DNA from 2 places in the Nonomuraea sp. NPDC049028 genome. Region 1 is predicted to be linked to the other one. Evidence: riboswitches for the same ligand, from Rfam matches in the RefSeq annotation. Region 1 holds a riboswitch; the other holds the start of a gene.
What was found. Region 1 has a riboswitch for S-adenosylmethionine ahead of thrC (threonine synthase). Riboswitches for the same ligand answer to the same signal wherever they lie in the genome.
Positions count from the first base shown of each region.

Region 2: another riboswitch for S-adenosylmethionine. It lies ahead of ACGFJ2_RS20880 (aminotransferase class V-fold PLP-dependent enzyme); the one in region 1 lies ahead of thrC (threonine synthase).

Region 1 is NZ_JBICTR010000029.1:20,285-35,695, reverse strand. Features, by position in the region: gene ACGFJ2_RS58390 (cold-shock protein) at 39-239, opposite strand; gene ACGFJ2_RS58385 (MoaD/ThiS family protein) at 479-754, opposite strand; gene thrC (threonine synthase) at 778-2,010, opposite strand; SAM riboswitch class I at 2,024-2,165, opposite strand; gene ACGFJ2_RS58375 (RNA polymerase sigma factor) at 2,245-2,799, opposite strand; gene ACGFJ2_RS58370 (trehalose-6-phosphate synthase) at 2,831-4,255, shown strand; gene ACGFJ2_RS58365 (MFS transporter) at 4,257-5,420, shown strand; gene ACGFJ2_RS58360 (hypothetical protein) at 5,463-6,035, opposite strand; gene otsB (trehalose-phosphatase) at 6,099-6,923, opposite strand; gene ACGFJ2_RS58350 (DUF3263 domain-containing protein) at 6,978-7,280, opposite strand; gene ACGFJ2_RS58345 (SAM-dependent chlorinase/fluorinase) at 7,398-8,204, shown strand; gene ACGFJ2_RS58340 (hypothetical protein) at 8,375-9,433, shown strand; gene ACGFJ2_RS58335 (S8 family serine peptidase) at 9,430-10,797, shown strand; gene ACGFJ2_RS58330 (Zn-ribbon domain-containing OB-fold protein) at 10,824-11,228, shown strand; gene ACGFJ2_RS58325 (lipid-transfer protein) at 11,225-12,409, shown strand; gene ACGFJ2_RS58320 (dipeptide ABC transporter ATP-binding protein) at 12,478-13,494, opposite strand; gene ACGFJ2_RS58315 (ABC transporter ATP-binding protein) at 13,478-14,515, opposite strand; gene ACGFJ2_RS58310 (ABC transporter permease) at 14,529-15,411, opposite strand, start outside.
Region 2 is NZ_JBICTR010000005.1:280,383-295,793, forward strand. Features, by position in the region: gene folP (dihydropteroate synthase) at 1-157, shown strand, start outside; gene ACGFJ2_RS20845 (nuclear transport factor 2 family protein) at 154-597, shown strand; gene folB (dihydroneopterin aldolase) at 587-952, shown strand; gene folK (2-amino-4-hydroxy-6-hydroxymethyldihydropteridine diphosphokinase) at 1,018-1,521, shown strand; gene ACGFJ2_RS20860 (DUF3180 domain-containing protein) at 1,518-1,973, shown strand; gene ACGFJ2_RS20865 (acyltransferase) at 2,028-3,134, opposite strand; gene ACGFJ2_RS20870 (NADH-quinone oxidoreductase subunit D) at 3,131-4,276, opposite strand; gene ACGFJ2_RS20875 (DoxX family protein) at 4,397-4,996, shown strand; gene ACGFJ2_RS20880 (aminotransferase class V-fold PLP-dependent enzyme) at 5,079-6,365, opposite strand; SAM riboswitch class IV at 6,408-6,523, opposite strand; gene ACGFJ2_RS20885 (TerC family protein) at 6,626-7,351, shown strand; gene ACGFJ2_RS20890 (cytochrome P450) at 7,361-8,551, shown strand; gene ACGFJ2_RS20895 (SAM-dependent methyltransferase) at 8,649-9,617, opposite strand; gene ACGFJ2_RS20900 (DUF2520 domain-containing protein) at 9,865-10,755, shown strand; gene panC (pantoate--beta-alanine ligase) at 10,746-11,582, shown strand; gene ACGFJ2_RS20910 (L-aspartate oxidase) at 11,699-14,221, shown strand; gene ACGFJ2_RS20915 (type III pantothenate kinase) at 14,225-15,007, shown strand; gene ACGFJ2_RS20920 (hypothetical protein) at 15,072-15,411, opposite strand, start outside.

The DNA.
Region 1 (15,411 bases):
TGCCGTGCGACCTGCCGGTACATACCAGCTTCGTGAGTTCAGACCGCTCGCACGGACTCCGCTTGGGGGCCCTTCTGCCCCTGCGTGATCTCGAACTCGACGCGCTGGCCTTGTTCGAGCGAGCGATAGCCATCCATCATGATCGCTGAGTAATGGACGAATACATCCTTGCCACCGTCTACCGCGATGAAGCCGTAGCCCTTGTCCGCGTTGAACCACTTGACGGTGCCCTGCGCCACTTCCGACTCCTCTTACTGGGCTCATAGATCCCGCCCATTCCTACGCGAGACCCTCAATCGCCTGACATATGGAGAAATCACCAGACGATCGCCCTCGACCATACCTGTGGCACAGCGTTTGGCAACAGAGTCAATCAACAAATTACGCATTTCATCGGCGAGTGAGTCGTTCAACGTTGAATTGTCGGAAAAAACAGAAGGCGCCCCAGATGGGAGCGCCTTCTTAAGTGAGCGGGTGACTACCCTCCGGCGACCGCCGGGATGATGGAGATCTGCGTGCCTTCGGGGGCGGCCGTGTCAAGTCCGTCGACAAAACGGACATCCTCTTCGCCAACATAAACGTTGACAAAACGACGAATCTTGCCCGATTCATCCAGAATTCTCGCGCCGATCCCCGGGTAGTCGGAGTCGAGCTTCGCCAGCACGTCACGGAGAGTCGCGCCCTCCCCACTCACTTCCGCGTTACCACCGGTGTAGGTGCGCAGAATGGTGGGAATCCGCACAGAAACGCTCATGATTAACTTGCCTTTCCTGGTTGTCAGACAGCCGCGCGGAACGCGTCGAGCGAGGGCCGGATCACTGCCGTGGGCTGGGCGTCGTCGGCGACGGCGTCGAGCGTCTTGAGCCCGTCGCCGGTGTTGAGCACCACGGTCTCGGCCTCCGGGTCGAGCTGCCCGGTCTCGACGAGCTTCTTCAGCACTCCCACGGTGACGCCGCCGGCCGTCTCGGCGAAGATGCCCTCCGTAGAGGCCAGCAGCTTGATGGCGGCGACGATCTCGGGGTCCGTGACGTCCTCCACCGCCCCGCCGGTGCGGCGGGCGATGTCGAGCACGTACGGGCCGTCGGCGGGGTTGCCGATGGCCAGCGACTTGGCGATGGTGTCGGGCTTGACCGGCTGAACCACGTCGTGGCCGGCCTTGTACGCGGTCGACACGGGAGAGCAGCCCTTGGCCTGCGCGGCGAAGATCTTGTAAGGCCGGTCCTCGACCAGGCCGAGCGCGATCAGCTCCTTGAAGCCCTTGTCGATCTTGGTGAGCTGGGAGCCGGAGGCCACCGGGATGATGATCTGCTCGGGCAGCCGCCAGCCGAGCTGCTCGGCGATCTCGTAGGCGAGCGTCTTGGAGCCTTCGGCGTAGTAGGGCCGCAGGTTGACGTTGACGAAGCCCCACTTGTCGCCCAGCGGGTCGCCGATGAGCTCGGAGCAGAACCGGTTGACCTCGTCGTACGAGCCCTCGATGGCGACCAGCCGGCCGCCGAACACGCGAGCCATGGCGATCTTGGCCTGCTCCAGCCCGGCGGGGATGAACACGCACGCGTCGAGCCCGGCCCTTGCGGCGGCGGCCGTGACCGCGCCCGCGAGGTTGCCGGTGGAGGAGCAGGAAAGGGTGTGGAACCCGAAGTTACGCGCCGCCTCGACGGCGATGGCCACCACCCGGTCCTTGAAGGAGTGGGTGGGATTGCCCGAGTCGTCCTTGACGTACAGGGACTTGATGCCCAGCGCGCGGCCGAGGTTGCCGGCCTTGACGAGCTTGGTCCAGCCGGGGTTCATGTTCGGCTTGGTGGCGACGTCGACGGGCACGGGGAGCAGTGAGCGGTAGCGCCAGATGTTGGCGGGGCCGGACTCGATGTCCTTCCGGGTGACGTCACCGAAGGAGTAGGCCGCTTCGAGCGGCCCGAAACACTCCAGGCAGGCGAAGCTGGGACCGAGTTCGTAACGGGTGCCGCACTCGCGGCAGGAGAGAGCGACAGCGGGTCCGAAGTCGTGCGACATGAAGCGAGGCCTTCCCTCATCTTCGCCTGCGGCCACCTTGACCACAGACCGGAATTGGCACCTTGTCCCGGTCGGCCTCGCCCTGTCGCGAGTCTGAATCCGGGAGGGTTGCCGGGGCTTCGCAGGGCCGGTCCCTCCACCCCTCTGGATGAGCAATATTCAGTTGTCTGAGCTGACTCTACCTGGCCAGGCGCGTCAAGCCACCAACCGTCTCACGAAGCGAGACGTACAGTCTCAGCGGTAATCTTCCCCCAGCACGCCCTGCACGTACTTGCGCGCCTGGTGGATGCGGGATTTCGCGGTGCCGAGCGGGATGCCGAGCTGCTCGGCGACCTCGTTGTAGTCGAGCTGCACGATGTCGCGCAGCACCAGGGCCTGGGCCAGGTCGGGCTTGCTGGCCTCCAGCGACTCCATCGCGTCGAGCAGGTCGAGCCGCGACCCGGCGATCACGCTGACCCGCCGCGCGTCGGGCTTCTGCATGGGGAGCTCGTCGGAGGTCTGCTCGGCCGAGCGGCGCTTCAGCGTGCGGTAGGTCGTACGGGCGCAGTTGGCCGTCACGATGTGCAGCCAGGTGCTGAACCTGGCCCGCCCCTCGAAGCGCCCGATGTTGCGCGCCACGGCCAGCAAAGTGTCCTGGGAGGCCTCTTCCGCATCCTGGTGATAGGGCAGGATTCGGGCGCAATGGCGCAGAACATCGGGTTCGATCCGCCTCAGGAGCTCGCCCAGTGCGCGATGATCTCCGGCAGCGGCGGAGCGGGCGAGTTCCTCGGTTAGGTCATCAAGCGCCATAGCTGGGATCCTATGGTCGGAGGGAGCTTTAATGAACAGCGTCCTGGTCGCCTCTAACAGAGGACCCGTCTCGTTCACCGTCTCGGACGACGGTGTGCTGACGATGAAGCGCGGCGGTGGCGGCCTGGTGTCCGGGCTCTCCGGGGTCCTGAAGGACGACGGCGTGCTGTGGGTCTGTGCTGCTTTGTCCGACGGTGACCGCGGTGCCGTACGCCAGGCGCCCGGCGGCCGGCTCGACCAGGCCGGCTACGACACCGGCGCGCTGCGGATGCTCGACATCCCGCCGGCCACCTTCCACCGCGCCTACAACGCCGTGGCCAACTCCACGCTGTGGTTCGTCAACCACCTGCTCTACGACATTCCCAACGCGCCGCTGTTCGGCACCAGGTTCGAGCGCGAGTGGGAGTCCTACCGCGACTACAACGGCGCGTTCGCGCTGGCGCTGGCCGAGGAGGCCGGGCACGAGGCCCGCGTGATGGTCCAGGACTACCACCTCACGCTGACCCCGGCGATGCTCCGCGCCGAGCGGCCCGACCTGCGCATCGCGCACTTCAGCCACACGCCGTGGGCGCCGCCCGAATACTTCTCGCTGCTGCCCGACGACGTCGCGCGCGAGGTGCTCGAAGGCATCCTGGGCGCCGACCACGCCGGCTTCCTCACCGAACGCTGGGCGGGGGCGTTCATGGACTGCTGCCGCGCCCTGCTCGGCGCGGAGGTCGACCGGGCCGGCCGTACGGTCACCCACGAGGGCAGGACCACCCGCATCGGCGTGCACGGCCTCGGCGTCGACGGCGAGGCGCTGTGGGCACGGGCCCACGAGCCCGACGTCGAGTCCAACATCGCCGCGATCAAGGAGCAGGTCGGCGACCGCCGGCTGATCGTCCGCATCGACCGCACCGAGCTGTCCAAGAACATCGTCCGCGGGCTGGTGGCCTACCGGGAGTTCCTGCTCGCCCATCCGGAGTGGCACGGCCGGGTGGTGCATCTGGCGTTCGCCTATCCCAGCCGGCACGACCTGCCCGAATACCGCGAATACACCGCCTCGGTGCAGCGCTGCGCCCAGGAGATCGAGGACGAGTTCGGCACCGAGGACTGGGACCCGCTGATACTCAACGTCAACGACGACTACCCGCGCTCGCTGGCCGCCTACCGGCTGGCCGACGTGCTGCTGGTCAACCCGATCCGCGACGGCATGAACCTGGTGGCCAAGGAGGGCCCGATCCTGTCGTCGCGCGCCGCGCTGGTGCTCTCGCGCGAGGCGGGCGCGGCGGCCGAGCTGGGCCCGCACGCGCTCCTGGTCAACCCCTACGACGTGAGCGGCACGGCCGTCGCGCTGCACGACGCGCTGGTCATGCCCGAGGAGGAGCGCATGAACCGCCGCGATCGGCTGGAGGCGGCGGCCACCGCACTCCCGCCGCAGAAGTGGTTCGCCGCCCAGCTGGACGCGCTGGCCTAGCATGTCGGCGATCTCAGAGAGCACCCGGCTGACCAGGGACCGGCCGACCTGGCTGATCTACCTGATCCTCGGTACGTTCGCCACGTTCATCTACGGCCTGAGCGCGGCCCTGCCGCTCCTCCGCCTCCAGCAGCGCACCTCCGGCACGGTCGCCGGCCTGCACGGCACCGCGATGGCCGTGGGCACGATCCTGGCCGGCCTCTCCCTCCCGCTCCTCACCAGGCGCTACGGCAGGCGGACCACCACCTGGATCGGCCTGGCCGGGATGAACGCGGGCGTGCTCCTGATCGTGCTGTTCTCCGCGCTGCCCCTGACCCTGCTCGGCTATGGCGTGGCCGGCGGCTTCGGCTCGATCGCCCTCTACAGCGCCATGGCCGCACTCAGCGAGCACCACGGGCCGGCCGGCCCGGCCGCGCTGAGCGAGGCGAACGCCGTCGGCGTCGTGGCGGGCGTGGCGGCGACCTTCCTGCTCAGCGCGGTCGCGCAGACCGCGCTCGGCTGGCGGGCCGCGCTGCTCCTCACCCCCGCGCTCACCGCGCTGCTGGTCGTGACGATGGCGCGGGTCTGGACCCCGGCAACGACCTCGGCGACCCTGCTTGTTGGCGAACGGCCGACGCCGCCCGGGTGGCGCTTCTTCGTGGCGGGCGGCGTGCTGTGCTGCTGCGTGGCGCTGGAGTTCTCGTTCAACTTATGGGCCGCCGAACTGTTCGCCGCGCGCACCGGCCTGAGCGCGGCCGCGGCGGCCACCGGGCTGACCGCGTTCCTGGCCGGGCTGGCAGCGGGCCGGTTCGCCGGCGCGTACCTGGCCTTACGCCTGCCACCCGCGCGGCTCTTCCTGGGCGCGCTGGCGGTCACCGCGGTGGGCTGGCTGCTCTTCTGGCTGAGCACCTGGCCCGTCCTGTCCTACGCGGGTCTCGCGCTCAGCGGGCTCGGCGCGTCCCTGCACTTCCCGCTCGCGCTGGCCGCGCTGATCACGCACGCGGGCGACCGGCCCGACCGGGCCGGCGCGGCCGCGCCGATCTGGGCCGGGTCCGCGATGGCCCTCGGCCCACTCGCGCTCGGCGCGCTCGCCGACGGCTTCGGCACCTGGAACGCGTTCCTGCTGGTCCCCGTCCTCATCGGGCTGGCCGCCGGCGGTGTGCTCATCGCCAGGCCGCGCGCCTGAGCGCTTATCGCCAGGTCGCGTGCTTGAGCAGGCCGGGGACGCTTATCGCCAGGTCGCGTGCTTGAGTACGCCGGGCAGGCCGGGGGTGTTCCATGAGTCGACGACGAGGACGCCGCTCTTGGGCAGGTACCACTCCCGCTGGACGAAGGCGGCCCGCGCCTTGCCCGTCCCGGTGACGCAGGTGCCCTTCCACGCGCGGTAGTACGCCTTGTGGCCGGGCCCGACCTGGCGCAGCCCCTTGGCCGCCGAGCCGTTGAACGTCTGGCTCCACTTGCGGTTGAGCGGGCAGGGCTCCACGTCGGTCGCCGAGTAGAAGGGCCGGTCGGGCGTGTACGGATTGAGCTCGTGACCCACCTTGATGGCCGCGGGCCCGAGCACCCAGAAGCCGCGGCACTCCGGCGTGAAGTACTCCCCTTTGGGCTTGGCGCACTTGCCGGTGACGACATGGATCCAGTCGCCCTTGCCGTACACCTTCCATGAGCTCGGAAGGGACAGCGTCAGCCCTTGGCGCAGCTTGAGCGGATGGTTCGCGGTGCTCGCCGAGGCAGGGGCGGCCGGGACGAGGAGGGCGGCGGCCACGGACAGGCCCGCCACGGCGAGGTATCTCTTCGACATCCCGCGACCGTACCGGCGCGCGCTTGCACGCGGGTTGCGTACTTGTAGGCGAGTTAGCGCGAATTAGTGCCCCTTGAAAGCCGACGCGAGCTCCCGCAGCAGGGCCACCACGCCGTCGGGGCCGTCCACCACGATGTCGGCCCGCTCGGCCAGCGCGGTCACCTCGGCCGAGCCGCTGCACACGTTCACCCCCGGCAACCCTGAGTTCCTGACCGCGTCGAAGGCCGCCAGATCGCCCAGGTCGTCGCCGACGAACATGACCGACCTGGCCGCCCGCTCGGCCAGGAACAGGCCGAGCGCGTGCCCTTTGTCCATGCCCGGCGGCCGCAGTTCGAGCACCAGCCGGCCGGGCTCGACGACCAGCCCGTGCTTCTTCGCCAGTGCGGCCAGCGGCTCACGCAGGGCCTCCAGCGTGCCCTCGGGGTCGGCGCTGCGTCGGGTGTGCACGGCGACCGCCCGGCCCTTGTCCTCGATCGCCACGCCTTTCACGCCGAGGGAGACGAGCAGCAGTTGCAGCTCGGCCTCGGCCTCGAGCACGCCGGGCGGGGGCGGCGGCGCCGAGACCCGGCCGTCCTCCCAGCGCTCGAACCCGTAATGCCCCAGCACCACCAGGCCGGGCACATCGGCCAACCCGGGCGCGTCGGTCGGGCCGGACGCGTCGGTTGAGCCCGGCGCGTCAGCCAGGCCGGACCCGAGCCGCAGAGCCGTGGCCACCGGCCGGCCGGTCACGATCGCCACCGCATTGACGTACCTGCCCAGCTCGGCGAGTACGGGCGGCGCTTCCGGATGAATCCTGGCGGAGGCGGGATCGGCCACGATCGGCGCGAGGGTGCCGTCGAAGTCGAGCCCGATCACGGCTCCCGCCGGATCCTTCAGGATCGCTTCCATACCGGGTGATCCCGTTTGTCTGATGTTCTTCACGCGCCTGCCTTACCCAGCAGGTCAGGGGCGCATGCCAAACCGTCTGGCGGCGCGCTCGCGCTGGCGCGTGGAACGCAGCCGGCGCAGCCGTTTGACCAGCATCGGATCCTGCTGGAGCGCCTCCGGCCGATCGATCAGCTCACCGAGAAGCTGGTAGTAGCGGGTGGCGGAGAACCCGAAGGTCTCCTTGATGGCCTGCTCCTTCGCACCCGCGTAACGCCGCCATTGGCGTTCGAAGGCGAGGAGTTCGAGATCGCGGTCGGAGAGGGGTCGTCTGGACGGTTCCTGGGCAGCACTGTCACCGCTGACCGGCGCAGTGTCCATGGTGTCCTCCTCGGAAGGGCGCGCGACGATCACATCGTGGGCACGCGGGCCCGTGCCAATCGTAATGTGCGGAGTGCGGGTGTTCACGGCGGATTGAGAGACGTACAGTCACCAAATGTGACCTCAGTCATCACACTTCTCACCGACTACGGACTCGAAGATGGCTATGTGGCCGCCTGTCATGGAGTGATAGCCGGGATCGCCCCCGAGGCCAGGGTGATCGACGTGTGCCACCTGATCCCCTCGGGCGATGTACGGCGCGGCGCCGCCATACTCTCCCAAACCATCCCCTATCTCCCGAAGGGCGTACACATCGGGGCGGTCGACCCCGGCGCGGGCGGAGCCAGGCGGGCGGTCGCCGTGGAGGCGGGCGGGCGGGTGTTCATCGGCCCCGACAACGGGCTCCTGTCGTGGGCCATGCACGCCAGCGGCGGGGCGGAGGCGGCCTACGAGATCAGCAACGCCGACTACTTCCTGCATCCGGTCTCGCCGACCTTCCACGGGCGGGACGTGTTCTCGCCGGTGGCCGGGCGGCTGTGCGGCGGGCTCAAACCGGCCGAGCTGGGGCCCGAGGTTCCGCTCTCGCGGCTGGTTTCGCTGCCGGAGCCGACCTCGAAGCTCCGCGAGGGGTGCGTCGAGGGTGAGGTGGTTTCGGTCGACCGCTATGGCAACACCCAGCTGTCGATCGCGGCGGGCGACCTGGCGGCGCTGGGCGTGCGGATCGGGGACACGCTCGGGGTCTGGCTGGGGCGCAGGCAGTTGGCGCTGCCGTACCGGGAGACGTTCGCGGCGGTGCCGCCGGGCGAGCTGGTGGCCTTCGCGGACTCGGCCGGGCTGATCGCCATAGCCGTCAACTCGGGCGACGCGGCCCAGCGCCTCGGCCTGCCACCGGGCGCCCACGTGCGGCTCTCGCCCTCGCCCTGACCAGGCCCATGTGCGACTCTCGCCCGCTCCGCGAGACGAAAGCCGCCAAAAGGAAATTACACCGCGTATCGGTCTGTTTACCGAAGCGTCAGATTGGACCGTCGATCGCGTGTCAGAATGCACGGGCATCGGGCGACCCCTCCCCTGCCCGCGAGGTGCACGTGTTCCCTTTGTCTGTTGTGCTGCTCTCACTGCTGTCCGCGGCCCTGCCGTCGTCGGAGCCACCCGTGCCGGAGCGCTGGCACGCGTGGCCGGTGGCCAGGGTGTTCCCGAGCTCCGTACCCGGCACCAGCCCCTCTGGGGCCCGCGTGACCTATGTCCTGGCCGGCGTCGCCCCGGAGTCGCCGTGCCGGGTGGCCTTCCAGCCCGGGGTCGCGCGGCTGCTGCGCGGGTGCGTCACGGCCTTACGCGCCACGTACGCGGACAGCACGCAGACGTTCGTGGCGACGGTCGGCATCGCCGTACTGACCGGCCCTGACTCCCTCCGGCCTCTTGACCGCCTGACGGACGACCTCCCGCTGACACTCGCGGGCCGCCTGCCGACCGGGTCACCAGAGTCCGGCACCGGCTGTATGTCCGGCGGGCCGCGAGCGACCGCCACCGGCCGTCCCGACGGGCCGTCAGGGGCCGGTACCGGCGGTCCGCCCGACGGCACGCCAGACACCGGCGCGGGCCGTCCGCTCGGCAGATCGCGAGCGACCGGCACCGGCCAGCTGCCTGGGGCGGCCACCGGACGCTTGCCGGGAATCGGGCCCGAGACCGGTACCGGACGTCTGCCCGGCGAGGCGCCAGAGACCGACACCGACCAACTGCCAGACCCGGCCACCGGACGCTTGCCGAGAGTCGGGGCAGAGACCGGCACTGACCGGCTGCCGGACTCGGCCACCGGACGCTTGCCCGGAATCGGGCCCGAGACCGGGACCGGGCGCTTGGCGGGCCTGGGGTCGGGTGCCGGCCGGGGTGATGGGCTGGGGGACCGGTCCGGGACCATCGCGGGGCGGTTGCCGACCGTGCGGCCGGTGGCCTTTCCCGGTGGGCCGGCCGAGCGGTTCGGCGAGTCGCAGTACGTCACCGGCGCGTTGATCTCGTCGAACGAAGCCTACGTCGTCGCGACGGCCGCCGGGTACGCGGACGGCCGGCCATACCAGCCGGGCGAGCTCGTCGCCAGACGCCTCGGTGACACCGCCCGCCGGCTGGCCACGGCCCTGTACGGAAGTCTGACCAGATGATCAGGCCCCTGGCCGGCTCGCTGGCGGTGGGCCTGCTGATGGCCGGGCCCCTGGCGGCGGGGGTCCTGGTGGCCGGGGCGGGACCGAGCGCCTCGGATGACGTGGGCTCGGCGGCCCGCGCCGGACAGTGGCAGCTCGCCACCCTGCGCCTGCCGGAGGCGTGGAAGCTGAGCCGGGGCGCCGGCGTGCTGGTCGCCGTACTGGACACCGGTGTGAACGCCCGCCACCCCGACCTGGCCGGCGCGGTGGTCGCCGGGCCCGACCTGACCGGCGACGCCGGCGAACCGGCCCTGTGGGGCCACCACGGCACCGCCATGGCCAGCCTCATCGCCGGCCACGGCCACAGCGCCCCGACAGTGAACAGCCTGACAGCGAACGGCGGGACAGCACGCATCCCCGCACCACACAGGGCCGCAGTAGGCATCCCTGCGGTGGGCGACCACGGAACAAGGGCTCCCGCAGCAAGCGGGACGGCGATTGGCAAAGTATCGACCGGCACCGAGGGCGGCGGTTACGCGGACAGCGGTGTCATCGGGGTCGCCCCCGCCGCCCGCGTCCTGTCCGTCAGGGTCACGCTGGAGAACGGCGACCCGCTCCGCCAGAAGCAGCACGCCGGCGGCCGCGACGCCCTCGCCAAAGGCATTCGCTACGCGGTCGACCACGGCGCCGACGTCATCAGCATGTCGCTCGGCGGCGGCAGCGGCTCCTGGGAGGGCTCGGCCGCCGAGGAGGAGGCCGTCCAGTACGCCATCAGCCGCGGTGCCGTCCTGGTGGCCTCGTCCGGCAACGACGGCGACACGACCAACAAGAAGAACTTCCCCGCCGCCTACCCCGGCGTGATCGCCGTGGGCGCGGTCGACCGGCGGCTGGAGGTGGCGCCGTTCTCCAACCGCCAGGACTACCTTTCGGTGGTCGCGCCGGGGACCGGCATCGTGACCGCCGACGGCGCCGACTCGTACGTGGTGGGCGACGGGACGAGCTCGGCCGCGGCCATGGTGGCGGGCATCGCCGCGCTGATCAAGGCGACGTACCCCGACCTTTCGCCGTACCACGTGCGGACGGCCATCGAGCAGGGCGCCAGGCGGCGGCCCGCCGACGGGTACAACCGCTCGTACGGGCACGGGGTGGCCAACGCGCTGCTCGCCCTGCGCGCGGCCGACCGCCTGGCGAGGCCCGCCGCCGCGTCCGCCGGGGCCGGTGTGGGGACCGGTGGCTACTTCGGCGACGGCCCGGTTTCCCGGCCGCCGGCGTCCCAGGCGCCGTCGTCGCGGCTGCCGGTGGTGCTCGGCATGGTGCTGCTGACGGCGGTCATGTCGGGCCGGGTGCTCGTCCGGCACCGGTGGCGCGGGAGGGATGTAACCTAGCAAGCGCTTGTGTGATACTCCTCCCTATGAGCCTTGCGATCGACGGCTGGTTCGTCATCGAGGACGCCGGCACCCACCTGATCGGCACCCGGTGCGCGGCGTGCGGCACGGTCTGCTTCCCGCCGCAGCGCGGGTTCTGCCGCAACCCGCACTGCGACGGGGAGTCCATGGAGGAGACCAGGCTGCCGAGCCGCGGCCGCGTCTGGTCGTACACGAGCGCCGCCTACCCGCCGCCCGAGCCGTTCGTGGCCGCCGAGCCGTACACGCCCGTGACGCTGGCGGCGGTGGAACTGACCGGCGCGGGCATCGTGGTGCTGGGGCAGGTCAAGGACCTCACGGCGGACGAGCTGGAGGTCGGCATGGAGGTCGAGCTCACCCACGGCCCGCTGGCCGACGGACCCCTGGTGTGGATGTGGGGGCGCGCGTCGTGAGCGTCGTGGTGCTCGGTACGGGCATGCACCCGTGGGGCAAGCAGGGCAAACCGTTCGCGGAGTACGGCGTGGCGGCGGCCCGGGAGGCGCTGCGGGACGCCGGGATCGCCTGGACCGACGTCCAGTTCCTGGTGGGCGCCGACACGATCAGGAACGGCTATCCGGGGTTCGTCGCCGGATCCACCTACGCCCAGGCCCTCGGCTGGTCCGGCGCCCGCATCGCCTCGTGCTACGCGGCGTGCGCGTCGGGGGCGCAGGCGATCGACATCGCGCGCATGCGGATCATGGCGGGGCTCTGTGACGTGGCGCTGGTGGTGGGCGCGGACGCCACACCCAAGGGCTTCTTCAAGCCGGTCGGCGGCGACCGTCCGGACGACCCCGACTGGCTGCGGTTCCGGCTGCTCGGTGCCACTAATCCCGCATATTTCGGGCTTTATGCCCGTAGACGGCTGGCCCTGTACGGCGAGACCACCGACGACTTCGCCGCCGTCAAGGTCAAGAACTCCCTGGCCGGTTCGCTGAACCCGATGGCCCGCTACCGCAAGGTCGTCACGGCCGAGGAGGTCCTGGCCTCGCCCATGGTGGCCGACCCCTTGCGCCTCATGGACATCTGCGCGACCTCGGACGGCGGTGCCGCGCTGGTGCTGGCCTCGCCGGAGTACGCCCGCCGGCTGGGCGTGGCCGACCCGGTGCGCATCGCCGCCGTCTCGACGGTGACGCCCACGTTCCCCAACACGGTCCTGGAGCTGCCGAACTTCGCGACCGACTCGTCCGCCGCCGTACCCCCTCCGGAACGCCCCTTCAGGGCCGCCATCGCGCACGCCGCCTACGAGGAGGCGGGCGTCGGACCGGGCGACGTCTCGTTCGCCGAGGTGTACGACCTGTCCACGGCCCTCGAACTGGACTGGATCGAGGACGTGGGTCTCTGCCCGCCAGGCGAGGCCGGCAAGCTGCTGCGGGCGGGCGACACCGCGCTCGGCGGGCGCGTACCGGTGAACCCGTCAGGCGGGCTCGCCTCGTTCGGCGAGGCCATCCCCGCCCAGGCCATCGCCCAGGTCTGCGAGCTCACCCGGCAGTTGCGCGGCCGGGCGGGCGAGCGCCAGGTCGAGGGCGCCAGGGTCGGCCTGGCCGCCAACCAGGGCCTGTTCGGCCACGGCTCGGCCGTCATAGCCACCCGCTGACCCAGCCTGCCCTACAACCGCCAAGGCCCTCCGCGGGAAGCTCCCGCGGAGGGCCTTGGCATCGGCGGTCAGCCGACGTGGACCACGTCGTGCGTCTCGGCGAAGTGACAGGCGCTCTCGTGGCCTGTCCCCGGCCGGATCTGCAGCAGCGGCTCCTCCTCCGCACAGATCTCCTGCGCCTTCCAGCAGCGGGTGCGGAAGCGGCAGCCCGACGGCGGGTTGGCGGGCGACGGCGGGTCGCCCTGCAGGATGATCCGCTCACGCTGCTCGCGGCCCTCGGGGTCGGGGACCGGCACGGCCGACAGCAGCGCCTGCGTGTACGGATGGGCGGGCTTGTCGTAGATCTCGGTGTCCTTACCGAGCTCGACCACCTTGCCCAGGTACATCACCGCGACCCGGTCGGAGATGTGGCGCACCACCGACAGGTCGTGGGCGATGAAGATGTACGCCAGGTCGAACTCGTTCTGCAGCCGCTCCAGCAGGTTGATGACCTGGGCCTGGATCGACACGTCGAGCGCGGAGACCGGCTCGTCGCAGACGATGATCTCCGGCTGGAGCGCCAGCCCGCGGGCGATGCCGATGCGCTGACGCTGCCCGCCCGAGAACTGGTGCGGGTAGCGGTTGATGTGGTCGGGGTTGAGCCCCACGACCTCCAGCAACTCCTGCACCTTGCGGCGGCGGTCGCCCTTGGGGGCGACCTCGGTGTGGATGTCGAACGGCTCGCCGATGATGTCGCCGACGGTCATCCGGGGATTCAGGGAGGTGTACGGATCCTGCATCACCATCTGGATGTTGCGCCGCATCCGCTTGAGCTCGCCACCCCTGGCCTTGGCGATGTCCCGGCCCTTGATCTTCACCGAACCGGAGGTCGGCCGCTCCAGCGCCATCAGCACCTTGGCCAGCGTGGACTTGCCACAGCCCGACTCGCCGACGATGCCCAGCGTCTCACCCTTGTCGAGGTCGAACGAGACACCGTCCACGGCCTTGATCGCGCCGATCTGCCGCTTGAGGACGATGCCCTGGGTCAGGGGGAAATGCTTGACGAGGTCGCGGACTTCGAGAATGCGCTCACCCTTGGTCGCCATCGAGGACCTCCCTCCAGTAGTGGCAGGCGCTGCTGCGCGTGCCGCTGATCTCGTAGAGCGGGGGGTTGTCCGTCACGCAGTTGTCCTGGCGATACGGGCACCGCGGGTGGAAGGCGCAGCCGGTCGGCATGTCGAGCAGGTTGGGCGGCAGGCCCTTGATCGCGTACAGGTCCTGACCCTTTTGGTCGACCCTGGGAATCGACTCCAGCAGCCCCTTGGTGTAGGGGTGGGCCGGGCTCGCGTAGATGTCGTGCACGAGGGCGTTCTCGACGATCCGCCCGCCGTACATGACCGCGATCTTGTCGGCGACGTCGGCGACAACGCCGAGGTCGTGCGTGATCAGGATCATGCCCATGTTGCTCTCTCGCTGGAGTTCGGCGAGCAGCTCCATGATCTGGGCCTGAACCGTCACGTCGAGCGCGGTGGTCGGCTCGTCCGCGATCAGCACCTCGGGGTCCAGCGCGATCGACATGGCGATCATGATGCGCTGGCGCATGCCCCCGGAGAACTGGTGCGGGTAGTCGTTCACCCGCTGCTTGGCGGCCGGGATCCGGACCCTGTCCATGAGCTCGATGGACTTCTTCACGGCATCGCGCTTGGACATGCCGCGATGCACCCGGAACATCTCGCTGATCTGCCAGCCCACGGTGAAGACCGGGTTGAGCGCGGACAGCGCGTCCTGGAACACCATGGCGATCCGCTGACCGCGCACCTGGGTGCGCGCCTCGTCCGACAGCTTCAGCAGGTCGGTGCCGTGGAAGCGGATCTCTCCCTTGGGGATGCGGGCCGGCGGCATGTCGAGGATGCCCATGATCGCCTGGGCGGTCACCGACTTGCCGGAGCCCGACTCGCCCAGCACGGCGAGGGTCTCCCCGGGGCTGAGCGAGTAGCTGACCCCGTTGACCGCACGCACGATTCCCGGGCGGGTGTGGAACTCCACGTGCAGGTCCTCGATGGCGAGCAGCGGTTCGTTACCCAGCCCTCCCTCGGCGGGCAACGTGTCCGTTGTTGCCTTTCTCACTTGAACCCCCCTCCTACCTGAGCTTCGGGTCGAGGGCGTCGCGCACCGCGTCGCCCAGCATGATGAACGCGAGCACCGTGATGCTCAGGAACAGCGCCGGGAAGAACAGCGGCAGCGGCGCCTCCAGGAACCGGTTGCGAGCATCGGCGATCATCAGACCCCAGGAGATGTTCGGGGACTGGATCCCGACTCCCAGGAACGACAGCGCCGCCTCCGCCGCGATGAACCCGCCGAGGTTGATCGTCGAGACGACGATCACCGGGGCGAGCGCGTTCGGCAGCAGGTGCTTGAACATGATCCGGCTCTGTCCGGCACCCAGCGCACGCGCCGCGAGCACGAAGTCCTGACTCCTGGCGGTCATCACCGCCGCCCGCATGATGCGGAACGTCATCGGCCAGGACAGCACCGCCAGCGCGATGACCACGATCCAGATGCCCAGGTCGACGTCCCGGAAAGTGGCCGTGATGAGCAGCGAACCGAGGATCCACGGAATCGCGAAGAAGACCTCCGTGATCCTGGAGGACACCGTGTCGATGGCTCCGCCGCGAGCGCCCGCGAGCAGGCCGAGCAGACCACCGACGACCGCCGTGACGATCATGGTGGTGATGCCGATGACGATCGAGTTGCGCGCGCCGTAGATCGTCCTGGCGTACACGTCGCAGCCGAGGTTGTCCTTGCCGAAGATGTGGCCCGCGCTCGGTCCCTGCCGCGCCGTGGCCAGTTCGCAGGTCTTGGGATCGAACGGGTTGATCGAGGCGAACAGCGACGGCCAGATCGACATGACCAGCAGGATCAGGATGATCCCGACCGAGACGATGAACATCGGCCTGCGCCGCAGGTCGTAGAGCGCGTCGCTCCACAGGCTTGCGGGCTTGTCCTGCCGCTTGGGCTTGGCC
Region 2 (15,411 bases), on a different contig from region 1:
GCCGCGCCCGTTCAGCGGCAGTGACGACGCCACGGTGGCCGTGACGGCGCTGGCCGCGCACGCCGGTGCCTGGTGCGTACGAGTGCACGAAGTAGGTCCCAATGCCGATGCCGTGCGCGTGGCCGCCGCATGGAAGAGACCCGGAGCCAACACATGAGTGTCGACACCGCCGCGATCGAGACGGTCAACCAGGACTTCTATCTCGCGATCGAGGACGCCAACCTCGACAAGATGACCGAGATCTGGGCCGAGGACTCCGCCGACGAGCAGGTCAGCTGCGTACATCCGGGCTGGACCCTGCTCTCGGGGCGGTCCGAGGTGCTGCGCTCCTGGGCGCTCATCATGGCCAACACCACCTACATCCAGTTCGTGCTGACCGACGTCAACACCACCGTGCTGGGCGATGTGGCCGTGCTCACCTGCGTCGAGAACATCCTCACCGCCGGCGAGGAGGGCGAGTCCAGCTTCGCCGCCGGCAAGGTGGTGGCCAGTAACGTCTACGTGCGCACGGCGCAGGGCTGGCGGCTGTGGATGCATCACGGTTCGCCGGTGCTCCAGGGTGACGATGACGAGGAGGAAGGCGAGCTTGAGGTCTGATCGCATCGCGCTGAAGGGCCTGCGGGCCCGGGGCCGGCACGGCGTGCTGGCGGCCGAGCGTGAGCTCGGGCAGGAGTTCGTGGTCGACGCGACGCTGTTCCTCGACACCGCCCCCGCCGCCGCCTCCGACGACCTCGGCAAGACGGTCCACTATGGTGAGCTCGCCCAGGCGCTGGTCGCCGTGGTGGAAGGCGAGCCGGTCGAGCTGATCGAGACGCTCGCGCAGCGCCTCGCCGACGTGTGCCTGGCCGCCGGCCTGGTGGAGTCGGTCGAGGTGAGTGTGCACAAGCCCGCGGCACCGATCCCGCTGCCGTTCGACGACGTGGTCGTCACCATCCATCGGAGTCGCGAATGAACTTTGGTGAGCAGAACGTGGTGAGCAGAACGTGGTGAGCAGTAGGTGAGCGAGAGGAGTAGCACGTGAACGTCGTACTGTCTCTCGGTAGCAATCTCGGACGGCGCTTCCAGACCTTGCAGGACGCCATCGACACCCTTTTCGACGCACCGGGGCTGGAGTTCGTCGCGAGCTCGCCCGTCTATGAGACCGACCCGGTCGGCGGTCCCGCCGGGCAGCGCCCCTACCTCAACGCGATCGTCATCGCCGAGACCTCGCTCCAACCGCAGGCGCTGCTGGAGCGGGCGCAGGGCGTCGAGAACGCCTTCGGGCGGGAGCGCAAGGAACGCTGGGGTCCGCGCACGCTCGACATCGACCTGATCGTCGTGGGTGACACGGTCTCCGACGATCCCGACCTGACGCTGCCGCACCCGCTCGCGCACGAGCGGGCCTTCGTCCTGGTCCCGTGGGCGGACGTGGACCCCGACGGCGTGCTGCCCGGCCAGGGCCAGGTCGCCGACCTGCTCACGGACCTCGACCAGAGCGGCGTACGGCTGCGTGCTGACCTCAAGCTGCAGAGCCCGGATTGAGGCCCACTCGCCCCGGCCTGCTGGTCGGCATCATCGTCGTCGTGGCGCTGGTCGCCTGGATGGTGGTCAGGGAGTTCTACGCCGACCTGCCCATCGTGCCGTGGACCGCCATCCCCACCGTCCTGCTGCTGGCCCTCGGAGAGGCCTACAGCGGATGGGTGACGAAGGCCCGGATCGACCGCAAACCTGACACCAAGCCGGTCGAGCCGCTGGCGGTGGCCCGGCTGGCGGCCTTGGGCAAGGCATCGGCCTATGTGGGTGCGGTGTTCGCGGGTGTCTTCGGTGGGTTCGTCCTGCACACGGTCCAGCTGTTCACCAGGGAGACGCCGCGGTTCGAGTTCTTCATCGCGGTGGGCTCGCTGCTGGCGTTCGTGGTGCTGATCTGCGCCGCCCTCTTCCTGGAACACGCCTGCCGCATCCCGAAGGACCCGGAGGATCAGCGGCCCAGGTAGAGCGTGACAGCGTGCTCGATGTCGGACGTCATGGGCTCAAGCTAGCGGCCATGGTCAACTCTTGTCCGGCACTTGTTCGGCAGGAGCCCGCTTGCGGCCGAAGAGGTAGATGACCGGGAGGGTGCAGATCAGCGGGCCCAGGATGGCGAGCGGGCGTTCCAGCCACCATCTGAGGTCCGGTGGCACCTCGCCGCCGAGCGTGCCGAAGAACCACCACAGCAGACCCAGCGCGATCGCCATCCCTGTGGTGTGGAAGAGGAACAGCGGCAGGGCGTAGCGGTTGATGGTGCCGTTGACCCGGCGCCACCCGGGCTTCTCCAGGACGCGCTCCATCGACGGCCGCAACACCTCCACCAGGCCGATCTGGAAGAGCAGCAGCGCCACGATGACGAAGGTGGGCGGCGCCATGTTCGACCACTTGTCACCCGGCACCCCGACCATCGAGCCCGGGTAGATGCCCGAGTAGACCAGGCCGAACAGGGCGAACAGTCCGGTCCACAGGACCCCCACGTCATAGCGCCTGGGCAGGATGACGATCCGGTCGTAGAAGAAGCCGGCCTGGTGGGCCAGCCCCCAGACGATGATCATGTTCAGCCAGCCGACCCACTCGACGCCGTACCGGAAGCGGACCACGTCGATCACCAGGGCGGCGCCGCCCAGCCAGATGAGCGCCAGCACGTCGTAGTGGCGGTGCAGCCACAACGCCACGGGCAGCAGCGCGATCAGCACCAGGTAGACGCCGAGGAACCAGAGCGGGCTGAGCACGAGCAGCACCACTCGCCACATCCACTCGACGTGGAACACCCAGGTCACGACCGCGCCGATGGTGAGCCACACGCCCGACAGCACGAGCGCGGGGGCGGCCAGCGCGCGGATGCGCCGCCAGACGAACCGGCCGATGCCGATGCCGCGGGCCTGGGCGCGGCTCCACGACAGCAGGTGTACGTGGCCGCCGACGTAGAAGAAGAGCGGCAGCACCTGAAGCAGCCAGGTGAGTATCCACAGCCCCGAGGTGAAGCCGAGCGGGCTGGTCGGTTCGGGGCCCTCGGGCTTCCACTGCAGGATGGTGAACGCCCAGTGCCACACCACCACCACGATCAGACTGAGAGCGCGCAGCCAGTCGACATATTTGTCCCGCTGCGGAGTCGCGACGTCGGTCACTTGTCGATGTCACCCACGACGAAGAACATCGAGCCGAGGATCGCCACCATGTCGGCCACCAGATGCCCGGGCAGCATCTCCCGGAGCACCTGGATGTTGCTGTAAGACGCGGAGCGCAGCTTGAGCCGCCATGGAGTCTTGTCCCCCTTGGACACGAGGTAGTAGCCGTTGATGCCGAGCGGGTTCTCGGTCCAGGCGTACGTGTGGCCCTCCGGCACCTTGAGCACCTTGGGCAGCCGCTGGTTGATGGGACCCGGCGGCAGCGAGCGCAGCCGGTCGACGCACGCGTCGGCCAGGTCCAGCGAGACTCTGAGCTGGTCGAGCAGGATCTCGAAGCGGGCGTGGCAGTCGCCCGCGCCGCGCGTGACCACCTTCACCGGCAGCTCGGGATAGGCCAGGTACGGCTGGTCGCGCCGCAGGTCGAGGTCGACGCCGGAGGCGCGGGCGATGGGGCCGCTCACGCCGTACTGCAGGATCTGCTCGCGGGTCAGGACGCCGACACCCTTGGTACGGGCCAGGAAGATCTCGTTGTTGAGGATGAGATTCTCGATGTCGGGCACCCGGCGCCGGGTCTCGGCGACGGTCTCCGACACCCGGTCCAGCCAGCCGTACGGCAGGTCCTCCTTCAGCCCGCCGACCCGGTTGAACATGTAGTGCATCCGGCCGCCGGAGATCTCCTCCATCACGGCCTGGATGCGCTCGCGCTCGTTGAAGGCGTAGAAGATGGGGGTGATCGCGCCCAGCTCCAGCGGGTACGAGCCGAGGAACATCAGGTGGCTCAGCACCCGGTTGAGCTCGGCCAGCAGCGTACGCGCCCACACGGCCCGTACCGGCACCTCCATGCCCAGCATGCGCTCGGCGGCCAGCACCACGCCCAGTTCGTTGGCGAACCCGGCCAGCCAGTCGTGCCTGTTGGCCAGCATGATGATCTGCCGGTAGTCGCGGACCTCGAACAGCTTCTCCGCGCCCCGGTGCATATAACCGATGATCGGCTCGGCCGTGGCGATGCGCTCGCCGTCGAGGGTGAGCCGCAGCCTGAGCACCCCGTGCGTCGACGGGTGCTGTGGGCCGATGTTGAGGATCATGTCCTCGGTGGCCAGCTCTTTCGCCCCGACGCCGATCCCGACCACGCGTTCCGTCATATGGCAATGCTGCCACCGGCAGTCGTGGTGATCCAGCACAGGAAGAGGTCAAGGAACCCTATATCGGCGCATTCCGCCCACTGGACCGGGGAGGAACATCGGGAACGGGGGGAGAAAACCGTGCAAAGAATTCTTTTCGATCTTGCCGCTCTGATCTCGCGGGTGGCGATCGGCGTGATCTTCGTGACCCACGGGTGGCAGAAGATGCAGATCGGGGTACCGGTCACGGCCGCCGCCTTCAACCAGATGGGAATACCGCTGCCGTGGCTCTCGGCCGGGTTCGCCATTCTCGTCGAGACCGTCGGCGGGGTCCTGCTCATCATCGGCCTGCTGGTCCGGCTGGCGGCCCTCGGGCTGGTGGTCGACATGCTGGGCGCGATCATCTTCGTCCACGGCGCCCACGGCGTCCTGATCCAGAACGGCGGCTGGGAGCTCGCCGGCGCGCTGGCCGTGGCCTGCCTGCTGCTCGTGGCTGTGGGCGGCGGCCGGCTCGGCATCGACGGCATCCTGCACAACAGCTACCGGCGGCGCGCCGAGCGTCGCGCGGCCGAGCAGGATCTCGCCGGCCACGCGCCGGCCACCTCCATCAGGCCGGAGGCCCCATCGGAGGCGGACACCGCCCCCAGGCCGGTGCCACCGACCGCCCGGGGCGGTGACATGCGGAACGTCGATGACGTCGTCGCCGACGAGCCGTCACGCGGACGTTCACCGAGCGCCTGACCTCAACCCGCCGCGCGAAGGTTCGCCATCGCGCGACCTCAGCGGGCGGCGACGCGGCGGCTGTCGTGCCGCGTCCGTGACCTCAGCGGGCGGCGAGGTCGCGGAGGGCGTCTACGAGGCGGTCCACGTGCTCCTCCGTGGTGCCGATGCCGATCGAGGCGCGGACCGCGGAGGCCGTGTCGTCCTCGCAGCCGCCGTCCGCGGTGCCGAGCAAGTGCCGGACGAACGGGTGCGCGCAGAACTTGCCGTCACGCACGCCGATGCCGTACTCACCCGACAGCGCCTCGGCCACCTCGCGCGCCGAGTGCCCGTCCACGACGAACGAGACGATGCCCACGCGCGGCTGGTCCGGCCCCCAGAGCGACAGCTCGCGCACGCCCTCGATCGCGGCCAGGCCGGACCGGAGCCGGGCGATGAGCCGCTCCTCCTCGCGCACCAGCTCGGTCCAGCCGGTCGCGCTGAGCGCGTCGCAGGCGGCGGCCACGGCGATGGCGCCCAGGACGTTCGGGGTGCCCGCCTCGTGACGCGGTTCGGCGTCCTCGTGCCACTCGATGTCCTCGTCGACGGAGCGTACGGCGCCGCCGCCCTTGAGGTACGGCTCGCCGGAGGAGAGCCAGTCACGGCGGCCGACCAGCACCCCGGCCCCGAAGGGCGCGTAGAGCTTGTGCCCGGAGAAGGCGACGTAGTCGAGGTCGAGCGCGGTCAGGTTGAGCCGCCGGTGCGGCACCAGCTGGGCGGCGTCCACCAGGATGCGGGCTCCGTGGCGGTGCGCGATGTGCGCCAGGGCGGCGATGGGCCAGAGCTCGCCGGTGACGTTCGAGGCGGCGGTGACCACGAGCAGCTTGGGGCCGTCGATCCCGGCCAGCGCCTCGTCGGCGGCGCGGACGGCCTCGCCGGGGAAGGCGGGCGGCGCCAGCCGTACGGACCGCTTCCAGGGCAGCAGGGAGGCGTGGTGCTCGGTGTCGAACACGACCGCGGTCGTGCCCTCAGGCAGGCAGCGGGCCAGCAGGTTCGTCGCGTCGGTGGTGTTGCGGGTGAAGATCACGGCGTCGTCGGGCCGGGCGCCGACGAAGGCCCTGACCGTGTGGCGGGCCTGCTCGTAGCGGGCGGTGGTGAGCTGGGAGGCGTAGCCCGCGCCGCGGTGCACGCTGGAGTAGGCCGGGAGCGCGGCGGTGACGGCGGCACTGACCGGCTCCAGACAGGGGGCGCTCGCCGCGTAGTCGAGGTTGGCGTACGTCACCAGCCTGCCGCCCTTGACCGGTACTTCCAGATCGGCGCCCAGTACGGCGGGGATCGGACGGGCGCGCTCGGCAGCCGGCGCGTCGGTGGCCTGAGCGGGCAGGGAGCTGAAGATCGTCAACGTGGACACGGCGAACCTCCTGGGGCCATCGGACCCCCGGAACACCCAGCGAGCCCGCGCTTGCCCACCACACCTCGTGGCGGACCAGGTCTTCACCCGGGGCACCCCGCCGCGGACGCGAGGGTTGCCGGCCAGCAAGCCGGGGCTGTGCGCTGGCACTCATGACCTACATCCGCACTATAACCGACACCCGGCCATGAATCGCAACCGCGAACTTATGCGGCCCCTGCCTCGTTGGTAACTGAAACCCCTGCTGTGAGGAGTACCTAATGCTGGACTGGGTGGCCGACCCTCAGATCTGGATCGGGTTTTTCACCCTGGTCGCACTAGAGATCGTTCTCGGTATCGACAACATCATCTTCATCTCCATCCTGGCCGGGAAGCTGCCGCCGGAGCAGCGCGACCGGGCCCGCGTCATGGGCCTGGCCGCGGCGCTGATCAGCCGGCTGCTCCTGCTGCTGGCGCTGTCGTGGGTGGTCCGGCTGACCACGCCATTGTTCGAGGTCTTCGGCCACGGGATATCGGGGCGCGACCTGATCCTGCTGCTGGGCGGCCTGTTCCTGCTGGCCAAGAGCGTCACCGAGATCGGGCACAGCATGGAACTGAAGGAGGAGGGCGGCAAGGGACGGGCCGTCACCTCGTTCGCCTCGGTGATCGTGCAGATCATGGTGCTGGACGTGGTGTTCTCGCTCGACTCGGTGATCACCGCCGTGGGCATGGTGGACGAGCTCGGCGTGATGATCGCCGCGGTGATCGTGGCGGTGCTGGTCATGCTGTTCGCGTCCGGGCCGATCAGCAGGTTCGTGGACAAGCATCCGAGCATCAAGATGCTGGCTCTGGCGTTCCTGGTGCTGATCGGGGTGGTGCTCATCGCCGAGGGGCTCGGCCAGCACATCTCCAAGGGCTACATCTACTTCGCGATGGCGTTCTCGGTGATCGTGGAGCTGCTCAACATCCGGATGCGGAGCAGGCACGCCAAGCAAGCCTCCTCATAAGATGAAAAAGTGCGCTTCGATCCCTGGAATCCGGATTTTGTTGCCTACCCCTACGGCGCGTACGCGGAGCTGAGGCGTGACGCCCCCGTCAGCTACTTCGAGCCGACGGGGCAGTGGCTGATCTCCCGGCACGCGGACGTGAACGCGCTGCTCAGAGACCGCCGGCTGGGCCGTTCCTACCTCCACGTGGCCACGCACGAGGAGTTCGGCAGGCCGGAGGAGCCGGCGTTCCAAGAGCCGTTCTGGCGGGTGACCAGGGCCGGCATGCTCGACGTCGAGCCGCCGGTGCACACCAGGCTGCGCCGGCTGGTCTCCAAGGCGTTCACCCCGCGCATGGTCGAGTCGCTGCGCCCCCGGGTCAGGGCCATCGCCGAGGGGCTGGTCGGGGCGTTCGTCGAGAAGGGCGGCGGCGACCTGATCGCCGAGGTGGCCGAGCCGCTGCCGGTGACCGTCATCGCGGAGATGCTCGGCGTACCCGAGGCGGACCGGCACCTGCTGCGCCCCTGGTCGGCCGACATCTGCCGGATGTACGAGCTGAACCCGAGCATGGAGTCGCAGCACCTGGCCGCCAAGGCGGCGGCGGAGTTCGCCGCCTACCTCGCGGACCTGGCCCGCGAGCGTGCCGTACGGCCGGGCGACGACCTGATCAGCGCGCTCGCGGCGATCGAGGAGCTCACCGAGGACGAGCTGGTCGGTACGTGCGTGCTGCTGCTCAACGCCGGACACGAGGCGACCGTGAACGTGACGGGCAACGGCTGGTGGTCCCTGTTCAGGAACCCCGCCGAGCTGGTACGCCTGCGCGAGGACCGGAGCCTGCTGCCCACGGCCGTCGAGGAGCTGATGCGCTGGGACACGCCGCTGCAGATGTTCGAGCGGTGGGTCCTGGAGGACATCGAGGTGCACGGGGTCGAGATCCCGCGCGGGGCCGAGGTCGCGCTGCTGTTCGGCTCGGCCAACCGCGATGAGACGGTGTTCGCCGACCCTGACCGGCTCGACGTGGGACGGCCGGACAACCCGCACATCTCCTTCGGGGCGGGGATCCACTTCTGCCTGGGCGCGCCGCTGGCCCGCATCGAGCTGATCGAGTCGTTCGGCGCCCTGCTGGAGCGGGCGCCGAAGCTGGAACTCGCCAGCGAGCCGGAATGGAAGCCGGGCTACGTCATCCGCGGCCTGAAGTCCCTCGACCTGACGACGGGTTAGCGCGGCCGTCCGTCGTGGCTGGGGTCCCTAGGCAGGAACCCCCTCCGGGGGAGCGGAAGCAGCCGGTCCGTCGTGGCTGAGGTCCTTCGCCGACGGGTCACCGGCGTTCCTGGACGAGCCAGCCGAAGCCGCCGAGCCCTCTCGGGTCGATCAGCTCGCCCTCCTCCGAGGCGCGGGCCAGGGCTCGGAGATAAGCCGTCGGATCGGCATGCGCGAGAGCGATGGGCGGACGCGTGCCGGTGACCCCCAGAGCCCTTAGCGCATCGCGCTGTGTGGACAAGCCTGTGGATATCGCACCGGCCCGCCGACCGGCCTCCGCGCACGCGTCGAGCGCCACGTGAGCGGTGATGTCGCAGGTGCCGTCGGGGATGGGCGCGACGACCGCACCATCTCGGTAGCCGGTGAGTGTGCCATGGCACGGACGGTTATCCACAGGGTGTGCATAATCAATGGCCACCGCGCGACCCCTCCTGAGCCGGGTCACCACGGCCGCCCACGCGGCGTCGCGCGGGCACCCGATCTCCCCGCGCGAGCCGATGCGGCCCAGCGACGGCCACCACCGGTCGAGCCAGGCGCGGTCGGAGTCGGGCACCGGGTCGCCCAGCCGTTCCTCACCCGTCTCGGTGTCGACCAGGACCAGCCGCGGCCCGTCGGCCGTCTGCTCGGCCACGTCGAGCGGGACGTTGTCCAGCCACTCGTTGGCGATCGCCAGCCCGGTGATGACGGAGGGGATCCGGGGGCGCCAGTCGATGCTCTTGGGCAGGTCGTCGGGTCTGGGCGAGAGATCGACGGCGGTGATGTTGAGCCTGGCGCGCAGCCCGGGCTCGGCGGCGTCGAGCACGCGGGCCACCAGGGCGCCCTCTCCGGCGCCGATGTCGACCAGGTCGATGGTGTCGGGGGCGCCGAGGTCGGCGTCGACCTGGGTGAGCAGGGCCAGAACCGCGTCGGCGAAGGCGGCCGAGGCGCTGACCGACGTACGGAAGTGGCCCGAAGGGCGCTCGCGGAGGTAGAAACCGTCCTCGCCGTACAGCGCGTACTGCATCGCGGCGCGCCACGTGAGCCACATGCCCTGGACTATCTCACGAAGTAAGCCCCCCCCGTAGATCAACGCGGGCGTCGGGTCGTCAACTCGGCGCCCGCCACCACGAGATGAACCCCTCTCCTCATCTCTTCCGACAGGGGGTGCAGGTTTTGTATGCCCTTGTCCCTTTTGTGGGTAACTCAACATGCGGCAAAAGCCTGGTCACGTACGTAGTCGCGAGCGGCCGTTACTCTGGGCGGCAGTGCCATCAGGGTCGACAGGGGTGGACGTCATGGACGCAGGGGATCGGCCGGCGCGGCTGGCCGTGGGCGTGCTGGGCGCGGGCAAGGTGGGTTCGGTGCTCGGTGCCGCACTGGCGCAGGCCGGGCACCACGTGGTCGCCGCCAGCGGGGTCTCCGACGCCTCGCACCGGTGGGCGGCGGAGCGACTCGGCGTACGGCCGACGCGGCCCGAGGAGGTCGTCAAGACGGCTGGGCTGATCCTGCTCACCGTGCCCGACGACGCGCTGCCCGATCTGGTCAACGGTCTCGCGTCGACCGGCGCGGACCTCCAGGGCAAGCTGCTCGTGCACACCAGCGGCGCGTACGGGCTGTCGGTGCTGGAGCCGGCCGCCAGGGCGGGCGCACTGCCGCTCGCGCTCCACCCGGTGATGACGTTCACCGGGCGGGACGACGACCTCAACCGCATCACCGGCATCTCGTTCGGCGTGACGGCGCCCGACACGCTCAGGCCCATCGCCGAGGCGCTGGTCATCGAGATGGGCGGCGAGCCGGTCTGGATCGCCGACTCCGACCGTGCCCTCTACCACGCGGCCCTGGCCGGGGCGGCCAACCACATGGTCACGCTCATCGCCGAGTCGCAGGAGCTCCTGCGGGGCATCGGCGTGGAGCATCCGGGCATCATGCTCGGCCCGCTGCTCGGCGCGGCGCTCGACAACGTGCTGCGGCTCGGCATCGCCGGGCTGACCGGTCCCGTGGTGCGGGGCGACGCGGGCACCGTACGCAAGCATGTCGACGCGCTGATCCTGGCGGCACCCGAGGCGGCCGACGCCTACATCGCCCTCGCTAGGCTCACGGCGGACCGCGCGCTCGCCGCGGGGCTGCTGAAGCCCGAAGAGGCCGAGCGCCTGCTCGACGCGCTCGGAGGCAACATATGGACCTGATCGTCGCCAAGAACCGCACCGACCTGGTCAAAGCGCGCGGCGAGGGGAGCGTCGCGCTGGTGCCCACCATGGGTGCGCTGCACGAGGGTCACCGCTCCCTGATCCGCGAGGCCCGCGTACGCGCCGACCACGTCGTGGTCAGCATCTTCGTCAATCCTCTGCAATTTTCGCCAAACGAGGATTTTTCCCGCTATCCGCGGACGTTCGACGCGGACCTGGAGGCGTGCCGGGCCGAAGGCGTGGACGTCGTCTTCGCCCCGTCGGCCGACGACATGTACCCCGCCGGCCGCCAGGTCAGCGTCCAGTCGGGCGAGATGGGCACGATCGTCGAGGGCGCCGTCCGGCCCGGCCACTTCGACGGTGTGCTCACGGTGGTGCTCAAGCTGTTCAACCTCGTCCAGCCCGACGTGGCGGTCTTCGGGCAGAAGGACGCCCAGCAACTCGCCATGATCCGCAGGATGGTCGCCGACCTCGACCTGCCGATCGACATCGTCGGCGCGCCGACCGTCCGCGAGCCCGACGGCCTGGCGCTGTCGAGCCGCAACCGCTACCTGTCCGCCGACGAGCGGCAGGTCGCCCTGACGCTCTCCAGGGCCCTGCGGGCGGGCGCGGCGGAGTCCGTCCCGGCCAGGATCCGGGCGGCGGCGCTGGCCGTGCTCGAGGGCGCGGCTCCCCAACTCGCGCTCGACTATCTGGTGCTCGTCGATCCGGCCACGTTCGCCGAGGTGAGCGAGTCTTACCGGGGCGAGGCGGTGCTGGCGGTGGCCGCCAAGGTCGGCACCACCCGGCTGATCGACAACGCCGTCATGTCGCTCGATCCGGCCTGACAGAGGCATCGCCACAGCTCTACGCGTACCTGGAGGACTGAGCCACCCCCCGGAGGCACCACCTTCGCCCGTGGGTTATCGTCATGTTGACGAAATCGCCTCAATGAGGAGACTCCATGAGTGCACCGGCGATTCCCCTCCGACTGACGGCCCCCGATCCCGGCTGGATCGCCGAGGCGGACGTGGTCGTCGTGGGCTCCGGCATCGCGGGGCTGACCGTGGCCCTGCGCTATGCCGAGCTGGATCCCGCGGCCAAGGTCCTCGTCGTCACCAAGGACGTACTCTCGTCCGGGTCGACCCGGTGGGCCCAGGGCGGGATCGCGGCGGTGCTCGACCCGCGCGACAGTCCCGACGAGCACCTGAGCGACACGCTGATCGCCGGAGTGGGCCTGTGCGACGTGCGGGCCGTACGGACGCTGGTGACCGAGGGGCCGGGCGCGCTGCGGCGGCTGATGGAGCGCGGCGCCCGGTTCGACCGGACCCCCGACGGCGAGCTCCAGCTCACCCGGGAAGGCGGCCACCGGCGCGACAGGATCGTGCACGCGGGCGGCGACGCCACCGGGGCCGAGGTGCAGCGGGCGCTGGCCGAGGCGGTCAGGGCGGGCGCGGTGGAGGTCATCGAGCACGCGCTGGTCCTCGACCTGCTGACGGACGCGCGCGGCCGGGCCAGGGGCGTGACACTGCACGTCATGGGCGAGGGTGCCCGCGACGGCGTGGGCGCGGTGCACGCGCGGGCGGTCGTGCTGGCCACCGGCGGCATGGGGCAGGTGTACGCGGCCACCACGAACCCCGTCGTCTCCACCGGCGACGGCGTCGCGCTCGCGCTCAGGGCGGGGGCCGTGGTACGCGACATCGAGTTCGTCCAGTTCCATCCCACGGTGCTGTGGCTCGGCGAGGAGTCGACCGGGCAGCAGCCGCTGATCTCCGAGGCGGTCAGGGGTGAGGGCGCCTTCCTGGTCGACCACGAGGGCCGCGCGTTCATGAACGGCGTGCACGAGCTGGCCGACCTGGCGCCGCGCGACGTCGTCGCCAAGGCCATCATGCGGACGATGCGCGAGAGCGGGCAGAGCCACGTCTTCCTCGATGGCCGCCACTTCGGCGCGGACCGGTGGAAGACCCGCTTCCCCACGATCTACGCGGTCTGCCGCGAGCACGGCATCGACCCGGCCACGGAGCCCATCCCCGTCGCCCCGGCCGCCCACTACGCCAGCGGCGGGGTCAGGACCGATCTGCACGGCCGTACCTCCATCGAGGGCCTGTACGCGTGCGGCGAGGTCGCGTGCACGGGCGTGCACGGCGCGAACAGGCTCGCGTCCAACTCGCTGCTGGAGGGCCTGGTCTTCGCCGAACGCATCGCCGCGGACATCCACGCGTCGGTGCAGCCGGAAGAGGTGCCGGGCGAGGTGGTCGCGAGCCGGGCGGCCACGGGCTTGGCCGACCCGCGGATCCGTACCAAGGTCCAGGCCCGCATGAGCGGGGGAGCGAGCGTGCTGCGCAGCCGCGAGTCGCTCGCGGAGACGGCGCGGGCGCTCCGCGACGCCCGCTGGACCCCGGTCCAGGTCCAGCCGTGTACGGAGTCGTGGGAGGCCACGAACTTGCTGACCGTCGCCACCGTGCTGGTCGGCGCCGCCCGGGCCCGGCTGGAGACCCGCGGCTCGCACTGGCGCGAGGACTTCCCCGACCGAGACGACAATGACTGGCTGGGCCACCTGGACGTGACCCTGACCGAGGAGGGGCCCCAGATGACGTACACGCCGCACGGCGACACCACGCCGCCGCGACTGGCGCAGGAGCTCGCCGCCGCCGGGCTGGATCCGGCGGAGATCGACGCCTTGATCGACCGGGCGCTCGCCGAGGACCTGCAGGAGGCGGGCGACGTGACGAGCCTGGCCACCATTCCGGCGGAGCAGCGCGCGGTCGCGGACGTGGTGGCCCGCAAGGACGGCATCGTCGCCGGGCTGGCCGTGGCCGAGGCGGTGTTCGTCCGGCTGGGCGCGGCCCGTACGGAGCGGCGGGCCAAGGACGGCGAGCGCGTCCGGGCGGGCGACGTACTGATGACCGTGGAGGGCCCGGTCAGGGGCCTGCTGACGGCGGAGCGCACCGCGCTCAACCTGCTCACGCACCTGTCCGGCATCGCGACACTGACCGGCAGGTGGGTCGAGGCGGTCAGCGGCACCCGGGCGAGGGTGCGTGACAGCCGCAAGACGCTGCCCGGACTGCGGGCGCTGGAGAAGTACGCGGTGCGCTGCGGCGGCGGCGTCAACCACCGGATGTCCCTGTCGGACGCGGCGCTGATCAAGGACAACCACGTGGTGGCCGCCGGCGGCGTGGCCGAGGCGTTCCGCGCGGTGAGAGAGCGCTATCCGGAGCTGCCGATCGAGGTGGAGGTGGACCGGATCGACCAGCTCGGCCCGGTGCTCGAAGAAGGCGCCGAGGAGATCCTTCTCGACAACTTCACGGTCGAGGAGACCGCCCAAGCCGTCCACATCGTGAGAAATCGGGCGAAGCTTGAGGCTAGTGGAGGGTTGACCTTGGAATCGGCCCGTGCTGTGGCCGAAACTGGCGTTGACTACCTTGCGGTGGGAGCGCTCACGCACTCGGCGCCGGCCCTCGACATCGCACTGGATCTACGGGGGTAATCGATGCTGCTAACGATCGACGTCGGCAACACGCACACGGTGCTCGGCCTGTTCGAGGGCGAGGAAGTCATCGAGCACTGGCGGCTGGCCACGGACGCCCGCCGCACCGCCGACGAGATCGCGGTCGTGCTCCAAGGGCTGCTCGCCCAGTCTCCATTGCTCAAGGGAGCCGATGTCAGCGGCATCGCGATCTGCTCGACCGTGCCGAGTGTGCTCAACGAGATGCGCGAGATGTGCCGCCGCTACTACGGCGACGTGACCGCGGTGATCGTGGAGCCGGGCATACGTACCGGCGTGCCCGTCCGCATGGACAACCCCAAGGAGGTCGGCAGCGACCGCATCGTCAACGCACTGGCGGCCATCGACCAGTACGGCGGCCCCTGCGTCATCGTCGACTTCGGCACCGCGACCTCGTTCGACGCGGTGTCGGCCAAGGGCGAGTACATCGGCGCGGTCACCGCGCCCGGCATCGAGATCTCCGTCGACGCCCTGGCGGCGGCGGGCGCCCAGCTGCACAAGGTGGAGCTGGTCAGGCCGCGCTCGGTCATCGCCAAGAACACCGTCGAGGCGCTCCAGGCCGGCATCATCTACGGCTTCGCGGGCCAGGTCGACGGCATCGTGGAGCGGATGACGGCCGAACTGGCCGACGACCCCGACGAGGTGACCGTGGTGGCCACCGGCGGGCACGCGGCGCTGGTGGTGGGCGAGTCACGCTCGATCGACGTGCACGAGCCGTGGCTGACGCTCATCGGCCTGCGGCTGATCTACAACCGGAACACGACATGAACAAGCGGCCCCCCGCTCGGGTGAGGGGGCCGCTTGCGTTCGTGGACTGTCGCTACCTGGCCGGTTACTCGGAGTCGCCGGTGTACAGGTCGCTCCAGCTGCCGCAGTTGCGCGGGTAGGAGCCGTGGAGGTCGATCTGGCAGACCTTCACGCGGAGGCTGGAGACGTCGTCGCTGTCGAAGGAGAAGCGCTTGAAGGCCGGGTAGCCGCAGTACTTCTTGGTGTAGACCGTCGACCAGTTGTCGTCGAAGTCGCTGGCCTGGAACTTCACGTACGCGCACTTGCCGCCCTCGTCGTAGCTGCGGTGGTCCAGGTCCCAGAGCTTGCCCTTGACGGTGATCGTGTTCGACTCGTGGTCGTCGTCGTTCCAGTCCACACTGACCCAGCCGGAGGCCTTGGCCTGG